3 regions of the Shewanella sp. SACH genome follow, and region 3 is predicted to be linked to each of the others. Evidence: predicted binding sites of a transcription regulator. Region 3 holds the regulator's gene; each other region holds the start of a gene.
What was found. Region 3 encodes MetJ, which represses methionine synthesis genes. Its sites were predicted from a motif close to TAGACGTCTAGACGTCTA; they were not measured.
Positions count from the first base shown of each region.

Region 1: msrA (peptide-methionine (S)-S-oxide reductase MsrA) is a predicted target of MetJ. The motif match lies at 2,758-2,775, and genes of this name have one in related genera.
Region 2: metE (5-methyltetrahydropteroyltriglutamate--homocysteine S-methyltransferase) is a predicted target of MetJ. The motif match lies at 5,711-5,728, and genes of this name have one in related genera.

Region 1 is NZ_MPDG02000001.1:1,217,804-1,226,005, forward strand. It holds gene seqA (replication initiation negative regulator SeqA) at 1-419, shown strand, start outside; gene pgm (phosphoglucomutase (alpha-D-glucose-1,6-bisphosphate-dependent)) at 502-2,154, shown strand; gene msrA (peptide-methionine (S)-S-oxide reductase MsrA) at 2,266-2,745, opposite strand; gene astE (succinylglutamate desuccinylase) at 3,088-4,122, shown strand; gene BM607_RS05325 (thiamine pyrophosphate-dependent dehydrogenase E1 component subunit alpha) at 4,285-5,463, shown strand; gene BM607_RS05330 (alpha-ketoacid dehydrogenase subunit beta) at 5,467-6,444, shown strand; gene BM607_RS05335 (dihydrolipoyllysine-residue acetyltransferase) at 6,454-8,076, shown strand.
Region 2 is NZ_MPDG02000002.1:321,065-329,266, forward strand. It holds partial or broken gene BM607_RS09240 (hypothetical protein) at 1-298, shown strand, start outside; gene BM607_RS09245 (hypothetical protein) at 514-1,182, shown strand; cobalamin riboswitch at 1,320-1,554, shown strand; gene BM607_RS09250 (TonB-dependent receptor) at 1,663-3,624, shown strand; gene BM607_RS09255 (HDOD domain-containing protein) at 3,905-4,633, shown strand; gene BM607_RS09260 (LysR family transcriptional regulator) at 4,733-5,638, opposite strand; gene metE (5-methyltetrahydropteroyltriglutamate--homocysteine S-methyltransferase) at 5,839-8,139, shown strand.
Region 3 is NZ_MPDG02000002.1:135,517-143,718, forward strand. It holds gene phsA (thiosulfate reductase PhsA) at 1-1,269, shown strand, start outside; gene BM607_RS08420 (4Fe-4S dicluster domain-containing protein) at 1,282-1,848, shown strand; gene nrfD (NrfD/PsrC family molybdoenzyme membrane anchor subunit) at 1,851-2,798, shown strand; gene BM607_RS08430 (sulfite exporter TauE/SafE family protein) at 2,904-3,647, opposite strand; gene metJ (met regulon transcriptional regulator MetJ) at 3,729-4,043, opposite strand; gene metB (cystathionine gamma-synthase) at 4,256-5,419, shown strand; gene BM607_RS08445 (bifunctional aspartate kinase/homoserine dehydrogenase II) at 5,431-7,824, shown strand; gene metF (methylenetetrahydrofolate reductase) at 8,042-8,202, shown strand, end outside.

The DNA of each region.
Region 1 (8,202 bases), on a different contig from region 3:
CACCTCAGCCTTTGGCGATAAGCCAACCAAGTTTAGAGGCTGAGCCGATTCAAGCTGTGGCGGTGCAAGCTGCACCTGCTGTGAATGACTTCAGTCGCTTAGTCGATGAACATCTGTTATCGCAACAAAAAGGCGCGGTAGGGCGTTTCCTCTTTTTGCTCGAAAGTCTGTATCAATTAGCCCCAGAGCAGTTCTCGCAAATTCTGCAGATCCAAGGGCGCGATCGTTTGTATTTTGCCCGTTCGAAAGAGCAATTACTGGAAGCGAGCGCATCGGCGAATCCTAAAGAAATCGGTACCAGTGGTTTCTGGGTGACAAGCAACAACAATACCGCCAAGAAACGCACCATTTTATCTGAAGTCTTAGTGCAATTTGGCTGTGATGCAACGGTTGCAGCTGGCATCGCCGAGCGCGTTTAATCCGCGGGTGAGCCGTTTCATCAGCTATTGAGCTAAGTTTAATCATTGTTTTTAATTGTAATTGAGTGCAGGAGAGCCATAGGTGGCAATACATCAAAGGGCAGGACAAATCGCTAATCAGACGGATCTGGTCAATATTCCAAAACTGATGAGCCATTATTACAGCATCACGCCAAATATGGATGATGTACAACAACGCGTCACCTTTGGCACTTCTGGGCACAGAGGCTGCGCTTTTAATGGCAGTTTTAACCAACAACACATTTGGGCGATTACCCAAGCTGTGGTGGATTACCGCCAATCGGTGAATATCAATGGGCCGTTGATCCTCGGGATTGACACCCATGCGTTATCCTATGCGGCTTATTTATCGGCAATTGAAGTGCTGGCGGCAAATAAAGTCACAGTGCACATCCAACAGAATGATGGTTTCACGCCAACACCAGTGGTGTCCCATGGGGTGATTTGCGCCAATCGCGAAGCCAATATCACAGGTGCGGCACTGTCCGATGGTTTGATTATCACGCCTTCCCATAATCCGCCTCAAGATGGCGGGATCAAATACAATCCACCCCATGGTGGACCGGCCGAAGGTAATATCACGGCTTGGATTGAGTCGCGTGCCAATGATTACTTGCGCCAAGCGTTAGCTGGCGTGCAAAAATTAGCGTATGCCGAAGCACTGGCCTCAGGCTATGTCAACGCCATTGATTTGATCACGCCCTATGTGGCTGATTTAGAGAATGTTATCGATATGCAGGCGATTGCCAACGCTAAGCTGCGTATCGGTGTGGACCCGCTCGGTGGTTCAGGGATTTTCTACTGGGCTCCGATTGCCGCGCGTTATGGGCTCGATATCACCTTAGTTAATGATAAAGTTGACCCAAGCTTTAGCTTTATGCCGCTGGATAAAGACGGCAAAATCCGTATGGATTGCTCGTCTCCCTATGCGATGGCAGGGTTACTCGCCCATAAAGAATCCTTTGATTTATGCCTTGGTAACGATCCTGACTATGACCGTCACGGCATTGTCTGCCCTGGTACCGGCTTGATGGACCCTAATCACTACCTTGCGGTCGCTATCGATTATTTACTGACGCACAGACCGGATTGGAGCGATACCTTAGCCATAGGTAAAACCTTAGTATCGAGTGCGCTTATCGATAAAATCTGTGCTTTCCATGGCAAAAAATTACTCGAAGTGCCTGTGGGCTTTAAGTGGTTTGTCGATGGTTTAGCCGAAGCCACCATCGCCTTTGGCGGTGAAGAGAGCGCTGGCGCGGCATTTTTACGCCGTGATGGCACTACGTGGTGTACAGATAAAGACGGCTTTATTCTAGGGTTACTTGCTGCAGAAATTCTTGCGGTGACAGGTAAAACTCCAGGTCAACGCCATCAAGAGCTAGTAAAACAATTTGGCCAAAGTTTTTATAAACGTATCGATAGCCCAATCAGTCTTGAAAACAAGGCCAAATTTGCGTTATTAAATGCAGAAACCTTAAATGCCACTGTGCTTGCGGGTGAGACAATCGAAAACGTGTTAACCCATGCGCCGGGCAATAATGCGGCCATTGGTGGCATCAAAGTGACTACGGCGAATGGTTGGTTTGCCGCGCGTCCATCGGGCACGGAAGCGTTATTTAAGATCTACGGCGAGAGTTTTATCAGTGAGCAGCATTTAGCTGAAATCATCAAAGATGCGCAGGCATTAATTGATAAGGCGCTGAACGCTTAACGCAGCAGTAGGTTTATAAAGTATTAAAAACAAACGCATTCAGTTTTGAGTGCGTTTTTGTTTATGTCTATTTAAGCTATGAGTATTAAACTCATGCTGATTTGACCGTATTTAGTACTCGATATGACAACTCGGTAAGTTATTCTTATCGATGTAATTTTGGTGATATTCCTCTGCCACATGGAACTGTTGCAATGGCACAATTTCAGTCACGATATGGCGTAATCCCCAACGACCTGAGCGGGCAAAAGCTAATTTTGAGGCTTCTGCCGCGGCTTTTTGTTCACGGTCATGGAAGAAAATCGTGCTGCGGTATTGAGTGCCTATATCTCCGCCTTGCATGTTCAGACTGGTTGGATTGTGGTTTTTCCAAAATACCTCGAGCAAGTCTTCATAACTGACCAGGGCAGGGTCAAATTCCACTTGTACCACTTCGGCGTGGCCCGTTTTGCCTTTTTTGACTTCTTCATAGGTGGTCGCGCTATTATTGCCGCCCATGTAACCGCAGGTGGCATTCGATACGCCATTCACTTGTCTAAAAAAATACTCTACGCCCCAGAAACAGCCGGCACCAAAGGTTGCTAACGCCATAATTAAATCCAATAGAAGTCTAGATGGCTAAGGATTGTGATAAAACTCGCGCGCAAAAGCAAGCCTCTAGCAGGAATATTTATGCTGGACGATTTTTCGATAAAGGCATGGGAAATTTACACTCGGCATAGCAAAGCGCCGCGTTGATCTTATTCCGTTCAAAACTGGGTCCTATGGCGATAAATGTCTGAGAACAGCATTAAAAACATGTGTTAGTATTGAAGCCGCTTTTTAAGGTGCGAGTCAGCCTAACCGCGGTGAGATGAATGCTTGAGTGGTTATTGCTATCTGCACTGATGCTATTGCGCCGTTACTGTTACACACCATTATAAGGAGAATTCTGTGTTACAAGCTCTGTTAGATTCAAAGGATTTTTTAGCGCTCACCTTAGCCCATCCTGAACAGTTCGATGGCGAGTTTTCATTTAGCTTAGGCGACCATACCCAAGTTGAAGTGTGGGATACCGGCGTTATCGTTTTTGAGCCCGCCCAGAATGAAGGAAAAGATGTTGTCCTTTCTTGCGGTGTTCACGGTAACGAGACCGCGCCCATTGAACTCTGCAATGGCTTAATTAAGCAGCTTTTACAGCAAAAGATCATCGCTAAACAGCGCACTTTATTCCTGATTGGTAACCCATTAGCGATTAATAACGGCACGCGGATTATCGATGAGAACATGAATCGTCTCTTTAGTGGTGAGCATTCCAATCCTCCGGGATTAGTCAATCCTGAGCGAGTGCGCGCCAAAAAACTCGAAGCCTATGTCGACCGTTTTTATACCGCGGTTGCCGATGGTCGTCAGCGCATTCATTATGATCTGCACACGGCGATGCGCGCCTCGAAGCATGAAAAGTTCGCTATTTATCCCTATCGTCCAGGGCGTGCCTTTAGCGGCGAGCAAATCATGTTTTTAGCCGCAAGCGGCGTCGATACGGTACTTTTTCACCACGAACCGACCACGACCTTTAGCTATTTTTCCTCCGAACGCTACGGCGCCGATGCCTTTACCATTGAGCTTGGCAAAGTGTATCCCATGGGGCAGAACGACATGACGCGTTTTATTGCGACCCATGAAATGTTTATGCGCTTGATCACCGCTAAGCCGTTGGAGTTAGATGCATTTGATGCCGATAAGGTTAACTTGTATCAAGTGTGCCGCGTCATCAATAAACATTTCGATGATTTTGAATTTACCTTCGCAACCGATGTCGAAAACTTCAGATCTTTCCCGAAAGGTTTTGTATTAGCGCGGGAAGGTGGGCAAGAAATTAAAGTGGAACATGAGTTTGAGTCTGTCGTGTTCCCTAATGCCAAAGTGCCTATTGGCAATCGCACTGTGATTTGCCTGATCCCTGCAGTGAATGCGGACGTGCGTTAGGCTTGTAAAGCAATATATACATGCGAGGCAGGGATAACTTGTGGTTTGAGCTATGCCAATGGTTGATAGGTAGTTTACGTTAACGTAATGTTCGTCGGGCATATTCGTATAAACAGACGCATCAAAACGCTTTGGTGCGTAATGAGATAACAAGAGCACAATATGAGCAAAGCAACACTCAACACTGATACAGTGCACCGTGTCGGCTTCTTGGATAAGGCATCGCTACACATTCCTATCCTTCGAATTCTACAAGCCGACGGCACCACTTATGAAACCGCGGTTTTGCCTGTGATAGATGAAACCTTAGCCACTAAAATTTACGATACCTGCGTGTTCATTCGGGTACTCGATGAACGTATGTTAGGTGCCCAGCGTCAAGGGCGCATCAGCTTCTACATGACCTGTACGGGTGAAGAAGCGGCGATTGTCGGCAGTGTGGCCGCACTCGATCAAGAGGACGTTATCCTCGCGCAATACCGTGAGCATGCGGCGTTGCGTTATCGCGGCTTTACCACTGAACAGTTTATGAATCAGATGTTCAGTAACGAGAAAGATCTCGGTAAAGGTCGCCAAATGCCAATCCATTACGGCAGTGCGGCATTGCATTATCAAACGATTTCTTCACCCCTTGCGACACAAATCCCGCAGGCGACTGGTGTGGGCTACAGCTTAAAAATGCAAGGTAAGCGCAACGTCGCGGTTTGCTATTTTGGCGAAGGCGCTGCATCGGAAGGGGACTTCCATGCCGGTCTAAACATGGCAGCAGTATTGAAGTGTCCAGTGATTTTCTTCTGTCGTAACAATGGCTACGCCATTTCAACCCCAACTGAAGAGCAGTTTGCCGGTAACGGTATTGCGAGTCGCGGCGTGGGTTATGGCATGCACACGATTCGTGTTGACGGCAATGACATGTTGGCCGTGTTAGCGGCAACGCAGCAAGCCCGCGCTTATGCGATTGAGCATAATGCCCCTGTGCTGATTGAAGCCATGACTTACCGTCTCGGCGCGCATTCATCATCAGACGATCCATCAGGTTATCGCTCGAAAGATGAAGAAGCCAAGTGGCAGCAACACGATCCGGTTAAACGCTTCAAATTATGGCTTATCAACAAAGGTTGGTTAGCTGAAGCGGATGATGTGAAACTGCATGAGAAATATCGTGAAGAAGTATTGGCTGCGGTAAAAGTGGCTGAAAAAATTCCTGTGCCTATGCTGGATGAAATTATTGAAGATGTGTACGACAAGCCGACGCCAGTGCTGAAAAAGCAACTCGCCGATCTTAAAGAACATATCAAAAAATATCCGCAAGCCTATCCAAAAAGTGCAGGGAGACTATAAGCCGTGGCTGAAATGAATATGTTACAGGCCGTCAATGAGGCCTTGTCGATAGCCATGCAAGCCGATGAGCGCATGGTGGTTTTTGGTGAAGATGTGGGTCACTTTGGTGGGGTATTTCGCGCCACTTCCGGTCTTCAAGAAAAATTTGGTCGCGATCGCTGCTTTAATACCCCGCTGACAGAGCAAGGTATTGCCGGTTTTGCCAATGGTTTAGCCTCAAATGGCATGACTGCTGTGGCGGAAATCCAATTCGCCGATTATATCTTTCCGGCGTTCGATCAAATCGTCAACGAGTCGGCTAAGTTCCGTTACCGCAGCGGTAATGAGTTCGATGTCGGTGGATTAGTGTTCCGTACGCCCTATGGCGGCGGCATTGCTGGCGGCCATTATCACTCGCAATCACCCGAAGCTTATTTTACCCAGACACCGGGATTAAAAGTAGTGGTACCACGTAACCCAGAGCAAGCCAAAGGCCTGCTGTTGGCGTCAATTCGTGACAAAAACCCAGTGATCTTCTTTGAGCCTAAGCGTTTATATCGCGCATCGGTTGGCGAAGTGCCAGCGGGCGATTATGAAATTGAACTGGGCAAGGCTGAAGTGGTTCGCGAAGGTAAAGACATCACCTTAGTGGCGTGGGGCGCGCAAATGGAAATCCTTGAAAAAGCCGCCGACATGGCCGCTAAAGAAGGGATCTCCTGCGAAATTATTGATTTACGCACCTTGTCACCTTGGGATATCGATACCGTTGCCGATTCAGTTAAAAAGACCGGACGTTTGCTGGTTAACCATGAAGCGCCATTAACTGGTGGTTTTGCAGGTGAAATTGCCGCGACAATCCAGCAAGAATGCTTCTTGTATCTTGAGTCGCCCATCAGCCGCGTTTGTGGTTTAGATACCCCGTACCCACTCATTCATGAAAAAGAATACATGCCTGATGCGTTCAAAACGTTTGAAGCCATCAAAGCATCAGTGACCTTCTAGGAGTCCGGTATGATTAAAGATTTTATTTTGCCGGATATTGGCGAAGGTGTAGTGGAATGTGAATTGGTTGAATGGTTGGTCAAAGAAGGCGACACAGTCGTTGAAGATCAGCCGATTGCCGATGTCATGACAGACAAAGCCCTAGTGCAAATCCCTGCGCCATTTGCGGGCGTGGTCACTAAGCTGTATTACGCCAAGGGCGATATTGCGAAAGTGCATGCGCCGCTCTATGCCGTACAAATTGAAGGTGCCGTTGAAATCGCGAGTGAAGAGTCTATTGCGACTGAACCTGCTGCGACGACTTCAAAAGTGACTGAGCCTGTGGCGGCAACAACTGCCAATACGTCATCCAGTTCATCCGTCAGCATTGAAGAATTCTTACTACCGGATATCGGCGAAGGTATTGTTGAATGTGAACTCGTCGAATGGCTAGTGAGCGAAGGTGATTGGGTTGAGGAAGATCAACCGATTGCCGACGTGATGACAGATAAAGCGCTGGTGCAAATTCCTGCCATTAAAGCGGGTAAAATTGCCAAACTGCATTATCGCAAAGGTCAGCTAGCTAAAGTGCATGCGCCTTTATTTGCCATTGAAGTTGAACATGCGGCTTCTGCACCTGCGACAACAAACACTGATACTGTGGCCAATGCGGCACCAACAGCGCAGATTGTGAGTGCAGAACCTGCTCGTCAAGGTAAAGCCTTGGCCAGCCCTGCGGTTCGTCGAATGGCGCGGTCGTTAGATATCGATTTGAGCCAAGTACCTGGCACAGGAAAGCACGGCCGTGTGTATAAGGAAGACATCACTCGCTTCCAACAAGGCGCGAGCAATGTTTCTACTCCAAGTACGACTCAGGTAAAAGAGGCGCCAGTTCAAGCGACTCAAGCATCTCAAACCCAAGTCCCAACATCGACAGTAACTCAACGCGCTGACACGGTTGAGCCGATTCGCGGCGTAAAAGCTGTGATGGCACGCATGATGGTGGAATCAGTGTCGAGCATTCCGCACTTTACCTATTGCGAAGAGTTTGATTTAACAGACTTAGTCGCACTGCGTGAAAGCATGAAAGTGAAGTATTCGTCCGATGAAGTGAAGCTGACCATGATGCCTTTCTTCATGAAGTCGATGTCGCTCGCGTTAAGTCAGTTCCCTGTGATGAATAGCCAAGTGAATGCTGATTGCACTGAGCTGACTTACAAGGCGCGCCACAATATCGGCATGGCGGTGGATTCTAAAGTCGGTCTCTTGGTGCCAAACATCAAAGATGTGCAGGACAAGAGCATTTTAGAAGTGGCGGCAGAAATCACCCGCCTGACCCAAGCAGCCCGCAGTGGCCGCGTGGCGCCAGCGGATCTGAAAGACGGCACGATTTCCATCTCTAACATTGGCGCCTTAGGTGGCACAGTGGCGACGCCTATTATCAATAAACCTGAAGTGGCGATTGTGGCCTTAGGTAAGTTGCAAACCTTGCCGCGTTTTAATGCGAAAGGGGAAGTCGAAGCCCGCCAAATCATGCAAGTAAGCTGGTCTGGCGACCACAGAGTGATCGATGGCGGTACCATTGCTCGCTTCTGTAATCTGTGGAAACAATATCTGGAGCAGCCGCAAGAGATGTTATTGGCCATGCGCTAAGCCGCTGGCACGCAGATTTGACAGTAAAAGGACGCTTTAGAGCGTCCTTTTTTATTTGCTTTGCACAAATGGGTTAATCTTTTGATCCCGATTACGTATAATTCCCGGACGTAGTTATCCTGATGG
Region 2 (8,202 bases), 190 kb from region 3:
AGGCTATAGGGCTAACCTAGAAAATGTCGAGAAGCTCATAGAACGCATCCCGCGATTAACTTGGTTAGCGAGGGCGGGTGAGGGTTATGTCGGGATCAGTGAAAAGGAGGAATGGGTCTCTTGGTCGATGAATAACGAGATGCTCGCCAAATCTCCGCTGCAGCCAGCCGATTCGTTGGTGATTAAGCCGCTGGATTTTGCCCCTGTTGCCCAATGCGAAACGCCAGAGCAACGGCAGGCGATTCTGAGTCAGGAAAGGCCTAAACCTGAAGTAAAAATGTGGTTGTTTAGCGAATAGCATTCACCTCTTTTACCATCACGGCGCAGATAAACGGAGTATTTCTCTGTTATTTACGCCGTGACAGTGATTATTTCTTTTAAAGTGGCAGTTAATCTAGGCTTTTGACTGTTTTCAATCTGGGTTATTCGCTAGAATGCTGGGTGTTTTCTGTTCAATTTCATGATGTCGTATTAATTAGTATTAGTTATAAGTGCGATACAAGGATGATAAGTATGAAATTAGCATTGTGTTCACCTATTGGATTATTTCAAGGTGCCAGTGTGTTGTTACTCTGCAGCTTAATTGGCTCAGAGCCTGTTCAAGCCACATTAGATATGCCCCGGAGCGAAAGCGGCGCTGCTCATACCCATGTATTGCCCGTATTTGGTCAGCAATTAGGGTTCAATCTGCCTGCGGGCTGGAAACAGGCTTATCATGAGGAGCAAGCAGGCATGTTTATGGCAGAGTTTGTGCCAGAGCAGGAAGCATTAACCCAGTGGAGTGCGCTATTTTGCGTGCAGGGTTTTAAGGATATGGCCGAGAGTATTAGCCCTGAGCGCTTCTTAGATGCGATGGCCGAGACCTATAAATCGACCTGTGACGGCGAAGTGGTGTACCAGAAGCTCGGTGACACCGAAGTCGATGGACACGCTGGATTTCATGCGATTCTAGGCTGTACAGCCATGCCCAATATGCACGGTGTGACGCCACTGAATCCCAAAGCCTATGCTTCAACTCCTCAAGGGGAAATTGGCTACTATACGGTTGTTAGTGGCAATAAAGATTTGTATCTGTTGCATAAGTCGATGCGAGGTGCCGTTTTTTCTGCCGATAAACCGCCGCTGCAGGCGGATAATAGCCAAGATTTTATTTCCACTTTAGTCCCATTCTCCTTGAAGTAGGCTGTAGACGCTCGCTTGAGTTTGATGGACTTTCATCCGTATAGACGTCTATAATGCGCGCGCTCAGGCTCTATAATGTGCTGAGCCTTAAGGGGCGATAGCAGTCTTTATTGATGGCTGTACCCTATGAATCAAATTTTTAGTCAACCTTCTGAGGTGCTTGCGTGCGAAAGCCGCGAGATAATCGGGAAGCCAGTGGAATTCTGGCACTGCCCCCGCAACGGTAAAAGGTGAGAGAAGACCGCGTTTGATTGGTGAGTTCAAGACCGAACCCGATAGTCAGAATGTAAAAGGTCAGTCTCGCGTTAATCCAATTTTTAAGGGATTAACATAGCCTAAGTCCGGAGACCGGCCCTAAAGGTGTTTTTGAGATTTCGGTGGGCAGATCTCAAAATGCGATAGTCACTGTCAGTATCTTTTACTGAATGAACAGTATCGTGGCGCTAATGCCCCGTTTTCCTTGCAGGAGTTAAAGGTAAAATGGGAACAAATCCAACAAAAATCGCGCTGCTGATCGGTAGCTTTTGCAGTTTTTCCGTTATCGCGCCCGCTATGGCGGCAGACGATACCAGCACAGCGAAAGTCGACGAGCATCTTGTCGTGATCGGCCGCTCTGACAATACCCCGTTAAATATTGCCGCGAATGTGAATGTGATTGACGCTGCGGCGATTGAAATGAGCGGTGCCACTAGCGTGACTGACGTTTTACGCGGTCAAAGCGGTATTCAAATTTCGGATAATAACATCGGTACTAGTTTTGCGATGCGTGGCTTTAGCGCCAGCACTGCCGTTAATAACACGCTGATTTTACTTGATGGTCGTCGCCTCAATAATATCGATATCGCTGCTCCTAGTCTTAATGCCATACCGCTTAACCAAGTCGAGCGCATCGAAATTTTATCGGGTAGTGCGGGTGTGCTCTATGGCGATCAAGCGGTAGGCGGCGTGATCAATATTGTCACTAAATCTCCTGAAAATACTGGTGGTAGCGTGCAGTTATCCGGCGGCAGCTTTGATACCTATGAAGGTCGCGGTGATGTGTCTGGCGCGATCAACAAGGATTGGCGTTACTTTTTCACTGGTAGCTATAACCAAGGTGACAACTACCGCAAGCATAATGCCAATGAAACAGGGTCGATTTTAGGTCGCATTCAATATAAAACGGCCACAGATTCGTTCTTTATTGAAACCAGCTATTACGACGATGACCGTGAAAATCCTGGCTCATTGACAGAAGAACAGTTCAATAAAGACCCACGCCAATCTTTCAAGAGCAGCGAATATGTCCATGAGATGACCACTGCGGCGCGCACGGGTTATCAGCATCAGCTTAATCAAAATTGGGCTTTAGCAGCGGATTTAGATTATAGCGATACCTTAGTGTCTTCTTTTAATTGGGGGGCGAACAGCCATAACACGCGCTCACTGTTGATGTTTAGCCCTAAAGCGTTAGCGAACTACAGTACGCGTCAAGGTGAGCTAAACCTAGTCACAGGTTTAGACATCAGCCGTGGTAAGGCTGATTTTGACACTATGGCGCGTAGTAATGTACAACAAATGCAAAGCGCCTATCTACAAGCCACTGTGCCATTAAGCCATACCCTAAGTTATGTTGTGGGTGGTCGTTATGCGCGGGTGACCGACGAGTTAGTCGATGGTAATGTCTATCCTAATGGCATGGATTTAGATGAAGATGCGACAGCATTCGAGTTTGGCCTGAACTACCGTCCTAGTACAGAGCACAGATTCTATCTACGTGGCGATGAAAACTTCCGTTTTGCGAAAGTGGATGAGCAAGCTTATACCTCTAAAAATGTGTTTGGCTTAAAGCCGCAGACGGGCCGCTCCTACGAAGCGGGTTGGGATTGGACTCTTGCGAGCCAAACTTTACGAGTAAGCCTATACCGTCTCGATTTGGAAGATGAAATTGTCTTCGACCCAAGTGCGGAAAAACCTGAACTTGGCAGTTTCCAAGGTGCGAACGTTAATGCCGACGCTTCTCGTCGTTATGGCGCGAGTGCCGATTGGGATTGGCAGGTGACTCAAGCAATGCAACTCGGGTTAGAGTATAACTATATCGATGCTGAATTTACTGACGGTATCAATGATGGCAAGGAGTTGTCTTGGGTGGCAAAACACACGGGGCGCGGTTATGTCAGCATGGATTTTGCCGAGCATTTCCAGGTCTTTGCCGAAGCAATTTATACTGGTAACCGCTTTATCGAAGGCGATAACGGTAACGAAGGCGATAAGCTGGCCAGTTACGTGCTCGGTAATTTAGCCTTGAATTATAATCGTGATGCTTGGCTTGCCAGCCTGCGTATCGATAACCTATTTGATAAAGACTATGTCAGCGCAGGCTATTACGGTGGCCTTTGGGGGGATAGTTATTACTCTGGCCGTGGTCGCGATATTCGTTTAACCCTTGGTTATCGCTTCTAGGCATTGATTCGCTCAATTTCGATAAAGCCAGACTCAGTCTGGCTTTTTATTTTTTACGCTGAGTTCAAAGAATAAATCTTAAAATAGGTATAGTCTTGAATATCGTTTCAGTAGAGTGACTAAATTGTCGTTATCTTTAGTGGTTAGCGGGCAGCAATAACTAAACAGGAATAATTTATGTTTTACTCTGCTGTTTGTGGCTGAAATTCTTTAAATTTTGGGTATGATGTGAAGAGTAACCGAATCATCTTATTGCTAATAAACAGGTGCAAAGTGTCTTATGACAGATCTTGAGCAACAGGTTTTTACTCAAGTTAGAGCTATCATAGCGAATGAAGAGCAAGTGATTGGCCGCCGAGGGATTTTAATTCCACTCAAAAAAGCGATCCTCGCTGAAGGCGACATTCGTAACGTGATCGACATCATCTCGAGTGACCCCGCATTGGCGGCGCACATGCTAATGCGCAGCAATTCCGCGCAGGCATCTGGGGTGATTAACCCTAAGACTCGCTCGTTGAAAGAAGCTTTGGTCCGCTTAGGTCAAGTGAATATCTATCGCTATGCCTTTACGTTTTATCTGCAAGAACGCCTCGATGAGCTACCGCAGCCCTATAAAAAGTTAGTCCAAGGTTATTGGAAGTTGACTGAAGATATTGCAACTGATGCGGTGGATAGTTTAGCGGAGATGGAAGGCGTCGAGGTTGATGCTGATGAAGTGCAAACCTTGGCCCTGTTCAGTGTGTTCGGCCAAATTATCGCGCTCACGGCATTTGCCTATTTAAATGCTAATGCCGAACAATCATTCCCTTTAAGCGTGATTAAGTCATTGATTGATAATCAACAGCAGACTTTGACCATAGAATCATTCGAAGCGTTAGATTTAGATCAGGACTTACGCCAAGAGTTTATGATTGCCCATAATTTGCGTCAGACCCGCAATTCTAATTCCCCTGGTTTAATCTTGCGACGCGTATTGTCTATGCGTGGTTTGTTGATGAATCCGCTGTAATATTTCGATGCAATAAATTGCTGTTTTATCCTATGAAATAATCATTAGATTCAACAAAAAGCCTGCATCCGCAGGCTTTTTTACTCAATTTTACCCGCATTAATTTGTCTTCTGCTGGCGAGATAAACCTTCACTCGCCACCAGTTGTAACCAATTTTGGATCAAGGCTGAGTTGGCGCTATGGCGGCGATAGGCGCCAAACAAAGGGCGTTTCAAGCCTTCTTGCCCAAGCTTCACTGTGGTAAGGCTTAGGCCATGCCCTTCATTTATCGACCAATTTGGCAGCGCGGCTATACCGTCTTTACAGGCGATGCGTTGCAGTAACATCATGGTTAAATCACAGGTTTTTTGCTCACCCGCTTCTATGCCTGCGGGCTCTAAAAAGTGGCGATAGATGTCTAAACGCGTCAGTGGTACGGGATAGCTGATGATCGGTAAATGCGCTAATTGCTTAGGGGTGACATAGGCTTCTTTTGCTAGAGGATGATCTTTAGCAACCACTAACTTCACTTCAAAATCAAACAAATGCTGATAAGCGAGTGAATGCCCAGGTACAGGATCTGAGGTCAGCACTATATCCAGTTCACCCATTTCCAAGGCATTGAGCGAGTCGAACAAGTGACGGCTCGACAGATCTAACTCCGCTTGGGGATAGTCTTGTCTAAATTGCTCCATCACAGGCATTAACCAGCGAAAACAGCTGTGGCACTCAATGCCTACCCGCAACTGATTGGTTTCGGTTTCAAGGCCATTCTTAAGATCTGTCTCGGTTTCTAACACCTTAGGCAAAATCTCTTCCGCGAGATGAAGCAGGCGTGCACCTTCTTGGGTGAATGACAGCGGCTTACTCTTACGCACAAAAATAGGCGAGTTAATCCTTTGCTCCAACTCCTTAATTTGGTGGGAGAGTGCGGATTGAGTGACAAAACGTTTTTTGGCTGCGCCCGCCAAACTGCCACTTTCCTTCAGGGCCATTAAGGTTCGCAGATGTCTTAGTTCGATCATGTTCACTCCAGGTGAAATTCGCTCATGTTGTGCTTGAAATCAATTCGGTTGCTGGAATAGAGACTAACACAATAAACTTCTAGACGTCCAGACGCCCATTGTTATTTATCAAGGCGGAAATGCTGAAAAGTGCCAAGAGAAAACAATCTGGTGGGTGCAAGTGCCGAATTTGGCTTATCTCAAATAAAGGAAGATAGGGTATGCAATTAAATAGTCTTGGGTTTCCCCGTATCGGGCGTCGTCGTGAATTGAAATTTGCCTTAGAAAAATACTGGCGTGGTGAGATCACTCAAGCTGAACTGCGTGAAGTGGCGAGCGAACTGCGCCGTACCCATTGGCAGTGGCAAACCGCAGCGGGCATCGAGCAAGTGCCCGTGGGGGATTTTGCCTTTTACGATCAAGTATTAACCTTGAGTGCGACCTTAAATGCCATCCCTGATCGCCACCGCGGCGAAGGCGCTATCGATCTCGATACTCTATTCCGTGTTGCCCGCGGCAGAGCGCCAACGGGCCAAGATGCGCCAGCTTCTGAAATGACCAAGTATTTCAATACTAACTATCACTATCTGGTGCCAGAGCTGACGCAAAACCAAGATTTTTCGATTGCTTACGAGCAGTTTTTTGATGAAGTCAGCGAAGCCCAAGCGCTAGGCTATAAAGCCAAACCCGTGCTACTCGGTCCAGTCAGTTACTTATACCTTGCTAAAACCGTTGGTCAAGAGTTTGATAAGCTGAGTTTATTACCAAAATTATTCACTGCTTATGCTGACATTTTGGCGCGTTTCGCCGCCCAAGGTGTGGAATGGGTACAGTTAGATGAGCCTGTGTTGGCATTAGAATTAGATACAGATTGGCAAGCGGCGATGACTGAGACTTATCAAGCGTTAAGTACTGCGAACGTCAAGGTTCTCTTGGCAAGTTATTACGGTGGTATTGCGCATCACCAAGCCCTCGTATCTGCCTTGCCAGTTGCCGGTTTGCACTTAGATTTAGTTACAGCGCCAGAACAACTGGCTGTTTTTGCAAATGCGTTGCGCAGTGAGCAAGTTTTGTCGGCGGGTGTGGTCAATGGTCGTAACGTGTGGGCGGCGGATATCGATTTGATCGCCGAGCGTATTGGCGCTGTGGCGCGTGATTTAGGCGATCGTCTGTGGATTGGCACATCATGTTCATTGCTGCACAGCCCAGTCGATTTAGATGTTGAAGTCAAACTATTACCTGTGCTGCGTAAGCAGTTAGCCTTTGCTAAGCAGAAACTGTTGGAATTGAGCAAAATTCGCCAATTATTGTTGGCGCCTAATTCGGATGAAGCACAAAAAATCAGTGCTTTTTGTATCGCTCGTCGTCAAGCCAAAGCACAGGCTGCGGATAAGCAAGTGATTGAGCGTGTTGCGGCATTAACCACTGCGGATTACGAGCGTGTCAGTGATTTCAGCGTACGCCAAAGGGGGCAGCAGCAAAAATACCGTTTACCCCTGTTACCCACTACGACCATAGGTTCGTTCCCGCAAACACCCGCTATTCGAGGATTACGCAGCCGCTGGCGTAAGGGCGAGATAAGTGATGCTCAGTATACTGAGCAGTTACAACAAGTGACCCGCGATACTATCGAACGCCAACTAAAACTGGGTATCGACGTACTCGTGCACGGTGAAGCCGAACGTAACGACATGGTGGAATACTTTGGCGAGCAGTTAGCTGGCGTTGGTTTTAGTAAAAATGGCTGGGTACAAAGTTATGGCTCACGTTGTGTTAAGCCACCCTTGATTTACGGCGATGTGAGTCGTCCAAAAGCTATGACAGTCGAGTGGGCTGAGTTTGCCCAGAGTCTTACCGACAAGCCCGTAAAAGGCATGTTGACGGGGCCTGTGACAATTCTGCATTGGTCATTCGCCCGTGAAGATATCAGCCGCGATGCGATTGCGACACAACTGGCGCTGGCGATTCGTGATGAAGTGGTCGATTTACAAAATGCGGGGATTGGCATTATTCAAATTGATGAACCTGCCTTCCGTGAAGGTTTGCCATTGAAACAAAGTGAGTGGCAAACCTATTTAGATTGGGCGGTGAATGCCTTTAAACTCAGCGCTGCTGGCGTGACTGATGAGACTCAAATCCACACCCACATGTGTTACAGCGAGTTTAACGACACGATTGCCGCGATTGCTGCCATGGATGCTGATGTGATCACAATCGAGACGTCGCGTTCGCGGATGGAGTTACTCAACGCCTTTGAAGATTTTGAATATCCAAATGAAATTGGCCCCGGTGTATATGACATTCATTCACCAAACACCCCAAGTGTGGAGGCAATGGTGCACTTAATTGAGAAAGCCGCGCAGAAAGTACCCGTGCGTCAACTGTGGGTCAACCCAGATTGTGGCCTAAAAACCCGCACTTGGGATGAAGTCGAACCTGCATTGAAAAACATGGTCGATGCTACCCGCGAACTGCGTCGCCGCTGTATAGGGACTAGAGAGATGAACAGAAACATTGGCTAGGGATCACATTGGATCAACGCGGAACAACTGGGATTTCCCAATCAAGCCCAAGTGGGATATAGT
Region 3 (8,202 bases):
GAGTTTGAGATGCGCCGCGCCCTGTACGCCGCCAACGTCTTGATTGGTAATATTGAGCGTAAGGGCGGGATTTATATCGGCCAGAAACCCAGTGATTACAACAAGCTTGCCGGTGAAGCTGTTGCGCCCGTATTGGCCAAACCCGGCGTGAAAGACATGCCAAAACCAGCAGCGAAACGAATCGATCAAGTGGAAGAACAGTACGCCATGATGTGGACATCGGGCGGCGTCTACCAAACCATTCTCGATGCCACTTTAAGCGCTGTGCCTTACCAGTTACACGGCTGGGTGATGTCACGCACTAATCCAATGCAAACCATGACAGACAGGGCGCGCGTTGTTGAAGCCATGAAAAAGCTCGACTTTATCGCCGTGTGTGATGTGTATATCAGCGAAACCGCCGCCTATGCTGACGTGATTTTACCTGAGTCAACTTATCTTGAACGTGATGAAGAAATTGCTGATAAGTCAGGTAAAAATCCCGCCTATTATGTGCGCCAACGAGTCGTTGAAACCTTAGGTGATACTAAGCCTTCTTGGCAGATCTTTAAGGATGTGGGTGTGGCTATGGGCCTTGGCGAGTTCTATCCTTGGGAAAACATGGAAACCCTGCAAATGCTGCAGGTGAACCGCGACACTGACCTGCTGCGCCGGATCAAAGACGAAGGTTTTGTGAGCTTCGGTAAGCCAATTATGTTGTGCGAGCCTAAGATGGTTGCCGAGTTTATTAAGGCATACCCCAATGCGCGACCTGCCGATGAAGACGGCACTTACGCCAGTGCACTCACCTTTAAAACCCCGAGTGGCAAGATTGAACTCACCTCCGCGAAAGTGGAAGCCATGGCTCCGGGCCGTGGGGTGATCAAGTTCCGCGAAGTGCATCTTAAAAAAGCAGACGAGCTGTACTTTATCCAAGGCAAAGTGGCGGTGCACACCAATGGCGCCACCCACAATGTGCCTATGCTCGCTAACCTGATGTCGGATAACGCTGTGTGGGTTCACCCCGTCACAGCGGGCAAGTTAGGGATCAGCAATGGCGACCCAATCCGCCTCACCAGCAGTGTTGGCACAGAAGAAGGCCATGCCTTAGTCACGCCGGGCATTCGCCAAGATACTGTATTTGCTTACATGGGCTTTGGTTCTAAAAACAAAGAGTTGGTCAGAGCAACAGGCAAAGGTATCCACTGCGGTAACTTACTGCCGCACGTGACTGCTCCTGTGTGTGGCATGACTGTGCACACCACGGGCGTCACGCTGGCAAAGCGCTAATCGGAGGCTTAAATGAATAAACGATATGTAATGGTGCACGACGAGAATAAGTGCATCGGCTGCCAAGCTTGTAACGTGGCGTGTCGCAGTGAAAATGGCGTCCCCGAAGGCGTTACTCGTCTGCAAGTGCGAGTGGAAGGCCCCTTTGGTGAGATGCCAAATCTGCACTTCAAATACCACAGGGTATCTTGCCAGCAATGTGAAGATGCGCCCTGCGTTAAGGTGTGCCCAACGGGCGCAGCCTATGTGGGTGAAGACGGCATTATCTCTATCCATACCGAGAAGTGTGTCGGCTGTATGTACTGTGTGGCAGCGTGCCCTTATAAAGTGCGCTTTATGAACCCAGAAACCAAGGCGGCGGATAAGTGTAACTTCTGTAAAGACACGCGTTTAGCGCGGGGCGAAGAGCCAGCGTGTGTGACTGTGTGTCCAACCGATGCCTTAGTGTTTGGCGATGCTAATGATCCGCAGAGTGACGTGGCCATCATGCTCAACACTAAAATCACATACCAAGATAAAACCCATTTGGGCACTAAACCTAGGGTATATCGCGTTCCTACCAAAAGAGGAGGGATTTGATTATGAACAATACTTGGGGCGACATGGCGCAATATGATCCTGTCACTTGGCACTGGGTCATCGCCGTTTACCTGTTTATGGCGGGGTTATCCGCGGGCAGTTTATTGATTGGCATTGGTTTACGCTGGGCGAATAAGGAGCTCAGCGCCGGAGCCGAAAGCAGTATTCTTAAGGCGGCTGCCATTATTGGGCCTGTGGCAATTAGCTTAGGTCTAGCTTGCCTAGTGTTTGATTTAACCAAACCCTTCCACTTCTGGCTGATCTTAATTCACTATAACTTCCAGTCTGTGATGGCCATTGGGGTGCTGGCGCTGCTGGCGTATTCTCCCTTAGCCTTTGCGTACGCCATTATTGTGCTGCGGGATGACTTACCAAAATGGGGTTTGGGTTTCCTAGCGCCTATCGCTAAGTTACTTATGCCATTTCGAAAGCTGATTGAAGTATTGTTGTTTGTCCTCGCCATTGGCGTAGGGGCTTACACTGGCTTCTTAATTTCGGCGATGAATGCTTACCCTATGCTCAACACTGCGGTACTGCCTGCGCTGTTTTTAGTGTCGGGTTTATCGGCGGGCGCTGCGGCAAACGCGGTACTGGCACTCTTGCTGTTTAAGACTGACAGCCACGATAAAACTTTAGTCAAGATGCACGGTTTAGAGTTGCCTGTGATGGCGATTGAAATTCTGTTCCTGTTCATGTTGTTCTGCGCCTTGTACTTCAAGGGCGGCGCGGCGGCTGCGGCCTTAGCGTCGTTAACCTCTGGGCTATGGGCAAGCGTGTTCTGGATAGGCGTCGTCGGTATAGGTTTTGGTATTCCATTGCTGTTCATGTTGCTACCAGCCGCGACTCGCCATACTAAGGGCGCGATGATCATGGTGGCCTGCGCGAGCTTAACGGGCGTACTCGCTCTAAGACACTTTATTGTGTACGCAGGGCAAAGCTATTTAAGCTGAGTGTAAGCTGGCTTTAGATCTTGATAGATAAAGAAAAGCACTGACAATGTCAGTGCTTTTTTATTGCTTGAATCTTGAGAAGGTTTGCCAATACAAGCAGGACGCTTATTGGGGTAATAACTCGATAACCGACTTCACCGTTAGCACTAAGGCGCTGATACTGCACAGGACTAATGTCGCCATTTTAGTCTTGTCTTTATCGACACTGCCCACCAATCGCCCCGCGACTACATATCCTAAAAGCACTGAAGGCAGCAGCATTAACGACAGCCACAGGTGCTTCAATTCTAATAAGCCAGTGATCGCCAGAATGACCATAGCTATGGTGGAGCTAAAAATGAAGAAGGCCGACAGGGCGGCGCGAAACTGCGAAGCGTCTTTGCCTGACAATAGAATCGCCATCGGCGGGCCACCAATAGCGGCAATATTACCGAAAATCCCCGAGACGACGCCCGCCCCAAAGAGGGTTTTCTTATTCACTGGCAGGCTGAATTTATACAGGCTGAGGATAACCGCGACAGCCACAATGGCGGCAATGGATAACCCGAGTATGGGCTGAGGCGCAAACAGCAACAGACTCGCGCCGATAAAACCACCGGGCACGCGACCTAGGAGTGCATATTGCAAGCCATTGAATTCTAAATGACCACGTTCCCGGAATAAGGTCAGTAGCGAGATGGTAAATCCCATGGCAATAACGGGACCCGGTACGAGCTGCGGATCGACGATATACAGCAAAGGGCTGGCGACAACCGCTAGGCCAAACCCAATCAGGCTCTGGGTTAAGGCGCCAAGAAATACAATCAGCGAGGCCAAGGCAAGAGTCTGTGGATCTATCATAGAAAACATAGGATTCCATATAAACAAAAAGGGATCGTTAACGATCCCTATTGATGAGCACTGTGATGTAACTTTGCCAGCGACAAGTCGCTATTCCATGTCTTCCCACTCGATCCCCATCTCGTCCATCAGCAACTTGGCTTCGGCGGGAATGCTGTCTGGGCTATCTTTTGACAGATCTTCATCGTTAGGCAATGGCTGGCCAGTGTAGGCGTGCAAAAATGCCTCACACAACAGCTCGCTGTTGGTGGCGTGACGCAAATTATTGACCTGACGACGAGTTCGTTCGTCCGTAAGGACCTTAAGCACTTTGAGCGGAATAGACACAGTAATTTTTTTTACTTGTTCATTCTTCTTGCCATGTTCAGCATAGGGGCTGATGTATTCCCCATTCCATTCAGTCATTGACTCACCTGTTATAACGCTAAATTCGGGGCAGATTTTAAACCCTTACAAAGAACAGTCAAATTATTGCTACTATTTCTTTGTGATTGCAAACAGATTTCTTTATGTTCAGACGTCTAAACGTCTTCACGCCTATTGACGATGGCGTTGGGCTTAGGTACATTTAGACGTCCAGACATCTCTATCAGTCTACCGAATTTAGGAGTCCACCCATGGCAGAGCGTCAATTAGCCACACTGGCAGTGCGTCAGGGTATCGAAAGCGATACTCAATATGGTGCAGTTGTGCCACCGATTTATTTGTCGACTAATTACGCCTTCGATGGTCATAAAAATCCCCGCGAATTCGATTACAGTCGTTCAGGCAACCCAACGCGCTGCATTTTAGGCGAAGCATTAGCGCAATTAGAAAAGGGCGCCACTGGCATAGTGACCTGCACTGGCATGGCGGCCATCACTCTAGTGACCACTTTGCTCGGCCCCGATGATCTATTGGTGGTGCCCCACGATTGTTACGGCGGTTCTTACCGTTTATTTACCAACTTGGCAAAGAAAGGTCAGTTTAAGTTGATTGTGGTCGATCAAACCGACAGCCAAGCGTTAGCCGCCGCTATCGGGCAGAATCCTAAGATGGTGTGGCTCGAAACCCCATCGAACCCGCTATTGCGTGTGGTGGATATCGAAGCCATTGCCAAGGCGATCCATGAGGTCGGCGCGCTAGTCGTGGTCGATAACACTTTTTTATCGCCGATATTGCAACAACCCCTATTGTTAGGCGCGGATATCGTTATCCACTCCACCACTAAATACATCAATGGTCACAGCGATGTGGTTGGCGGCGCAGTGGTTGCCAAAGATGCACAAATTGGCGAAAGCTTACATTGGTGGTCGAACACGTTAGGCTTAACGGGATCGGCATTTGATAGTTACTTAACCCTGCGCGGCCTACGTACCTTAGCGGTGCGAATTCGTGAACATCAAACCAATGCCCAGCGCATTGTTGAGGTATTGACGCAAAGCCCTGTGGTGAGCAAAGTTTATTACCCTGGTCTTGCGGATCACCCAGGTCATGCCATTGCTGCCAAGCAACAAAAAGGCTTTGGCGCTATGCTGAGTTTTGAACTCAAGGGCGGCGAGGCCGAAGTGGTGGCCTTTTTAGGTGCACTCAGCTTATTTAGCGTGGCGGAAAGTTTAGGTGGCGTCGAAAGTTTAGTGGCCGTGCCCGCAACTATGACCCACAGAGCCATGGAGCCGCAGGCGCGTTTTGAGGCAGGCATTAAAGACACCCTATTGCGTTTATCGGTGGGTATTGAAGATGCCGCCGATTTAGTTGCAGATATTCAAGCAGGATTAGCCGCCGTTGCGGCTTGTCAGTAGAGGAATAATAGATGGCACGTTGTCACTTACATAAATTTGGTGGCTCCAGTTTAGCGGATGCCGATTGTTATCGTCGAGTCGCCCATATCCTGTTAACCCACGGTCATAGTGATGACCTTGTGGTGGTCTCTGCGGCGGGTAAGAGCACGAATTTCCTGTATAAATTATTAGCGCTGCGCGACGCGGGTCAGTTGTGGCAAGAAGAATTACAAGTGCTGACCAGCTATCAACAGGGGTTGGTAGAGCAGTTATTGTCGAACGAACAAGCCCGCGATCTGCGTGAGCGTTTGGCGACAGATCAGGCGCAACTCATCAGTTTATTGTCCCTCGACGAACGTAACGAATATCAAGTTAACCATGTGGTGAGCTTTGGCGAGCGTTGGTCGGCACGTTTAATGGCGGCGCTGCTGCGCGAATCTGGTGTGGCGGCAAGCCACGTGGATGCCTGTTCAATTTTAGTGGCCGATGAAGCCGCCGTGCCACAAATTCGGGTGCAGGAATCCCGCGCAAAAGTACAAGCGCTGTTGGCCGCCCATCCAAATGAACGACTGGTGATCACTGGCTTTATCTGCGCTAACGAGCGCGGCGATACTTTATTACTTGGTCGTAATGGTTCCGATTTTAGCGCCAGCCTGATTGCTAGTCTCGCCGATATTGAGCGCGTGACCATTTGGACCGATGTAGAAGGGGTGTTCAACGCCGATCCTAATAAAATCAACGATGCTAAATTACTGAAAAGCATGTCACTTGCCGAAGCTGACCGCTTAGCGCGTTTAGGCTCGCCAGTATTGCATTCGCGCACTCTGCAGCCTTTGTTCAATACCGAAGTGAGTTTAGCGGTGCGCTCAAGTTATGCGTCCCACACCGACTTTACCTTGATTGCGCCCCACAGTTCGTCTGCGAGCGCGCCTGTGGTGACGAACCTCAATGCTGTCGTCTTGTTCGGCTTTAAGCTCACTGGTGAATTAACGAGCTTATTAGATTCGTTGATCGCCGCGGGTTTAACGCCATTGGCCCATTGGACGTCTGCCCATCAAAGGGTTGAGCTTGCCTATACCGCTGAAAATCAAAAACAAGTGCAAAGATTGCTCGATACTCATGCACAAGCATTAGGGATCAGCGATCAGCAGATCAACACAGATCTCGGCTTAGTGGCGTTAGTGAGTGCCGATGCTGAACATTATCGCCGTAGCTTCGCCCGTTTACTAAGCCGTGATGCTAAACCTTTGTTTAGTGGCGACTTAAGCTTAGTGACGCTGGTGCCTCAGTCGCAGGTGAATCTGTTAACCCAAAAGGTACACCGCCGCTGCGCTGGGCCGCGTAAACGCATTGGCGTCTTACTACTCGGTGTGGGCAACATAGGTGAGGCTTGGGTCGATTTGTTTAAGTCGGTTTCACCATCATTGGACCATGAACTCGAAGCCAGTGTTGAGTTAGTCGGCTTAGTCAGTTCGAGTAAAGCTTTGATTAAATCCACTGGGATTAATCTTGCCGCGTGGCAGACTGAGTTTAATACCGAGGCAACACCTTGGCAGTACGAGCACTTGTTCGAGCAATTAGAACGGGTTAACTGCGATGAGCTGGTGGCCTTAGATATCAGTGCCAGTGCCAGTTTGACGCTGCAATATCCAGAGCTATTCGAGCGCGGTATCCATGTGGTGAGCGCGAATAAACTTGCGGGCTCGGGTCCACTGCCTTTCTACCGTGAGTTAAAGCAGCAACTGGGTAATCGTCGTTTATTTTGGCGCTATAACGCCAGTTGCGGCGCGGGCTTACCCATCCAACATGCGCTAAATGATCTGCGTAACAGCGGTGATAGTGTTGAAGCCGTGGGCGGGATTTTCTCTGGCACTCTGTGTTGGTTATTTGAGAAATACGATACCAGCAAGCCTTTCTCTGAATTAGTGATTGAAGCCAGAGGCTTAGGTATTACTGAACCCGATCCCCGCGACGATCTGTCCGGTCGTGATATGCAGCGTAAGCTGCTTATTTTGGCCCGTGAAATTGGCCTTGAAATCGAGCTTGAAGATATTGAATTACGCTCATTAGTGCCAGCCGACTTGGCGGATATTCCCTTAGATCAATTTCTTGCCCGCATTGCCGAGTTAGATGCCGATCTGCTGCAACAATACGGCGCAGCGGCGGAACAAAATAAGGTGCTCAGATACGTGGCATCCTTAGATAACAGCGGCCCAGAGCTTAAAGCCGAAGTCGGTTTGCAATGGATTGATGCCCATCATCCCTACGCTAATTTGACTCCAGGGGATAACGTGTTTGTGATCCGCAGCGTCTTCTATCAAGGCAATCCGTTGATCATCCGTGGACCGGGCGCCGGACGCGAAGTGACAGCTGCGGCCGTGCAGTCGGATCTGACGCAGATCTGTCGCGATCTCTTGCAAGAGTAGACTGAAATTCAGCAGCTTAAAGGACTCATTTGAGTCCTTTTTTATTGGCTAAAATAAATCTATCGAATTAACCGAGATTAAATGCGGTTTATGGACATTTTTTGGCTTGACTTACATCTCAGTTTCTCTAGTATATGGACATATAGACGTCCAAACGTCCATTTGAACTAATTCATAATAGCAAAGAGTAGCGCCAAGGGCGGTTGAGGAAATACACATGGCTTTTCATCACGCACAACATTCACAATCGCTGAACCAGAGCTTGTCTGAGCTTAATGGCGATATTAATGTTTCTTTTGAGTTTTTCCCGCCATCGACCCCCGAAATGGAACAGATCCTGTGGAACTCTATTCGTCGTTTAGAGCCGCTTAATCCTAA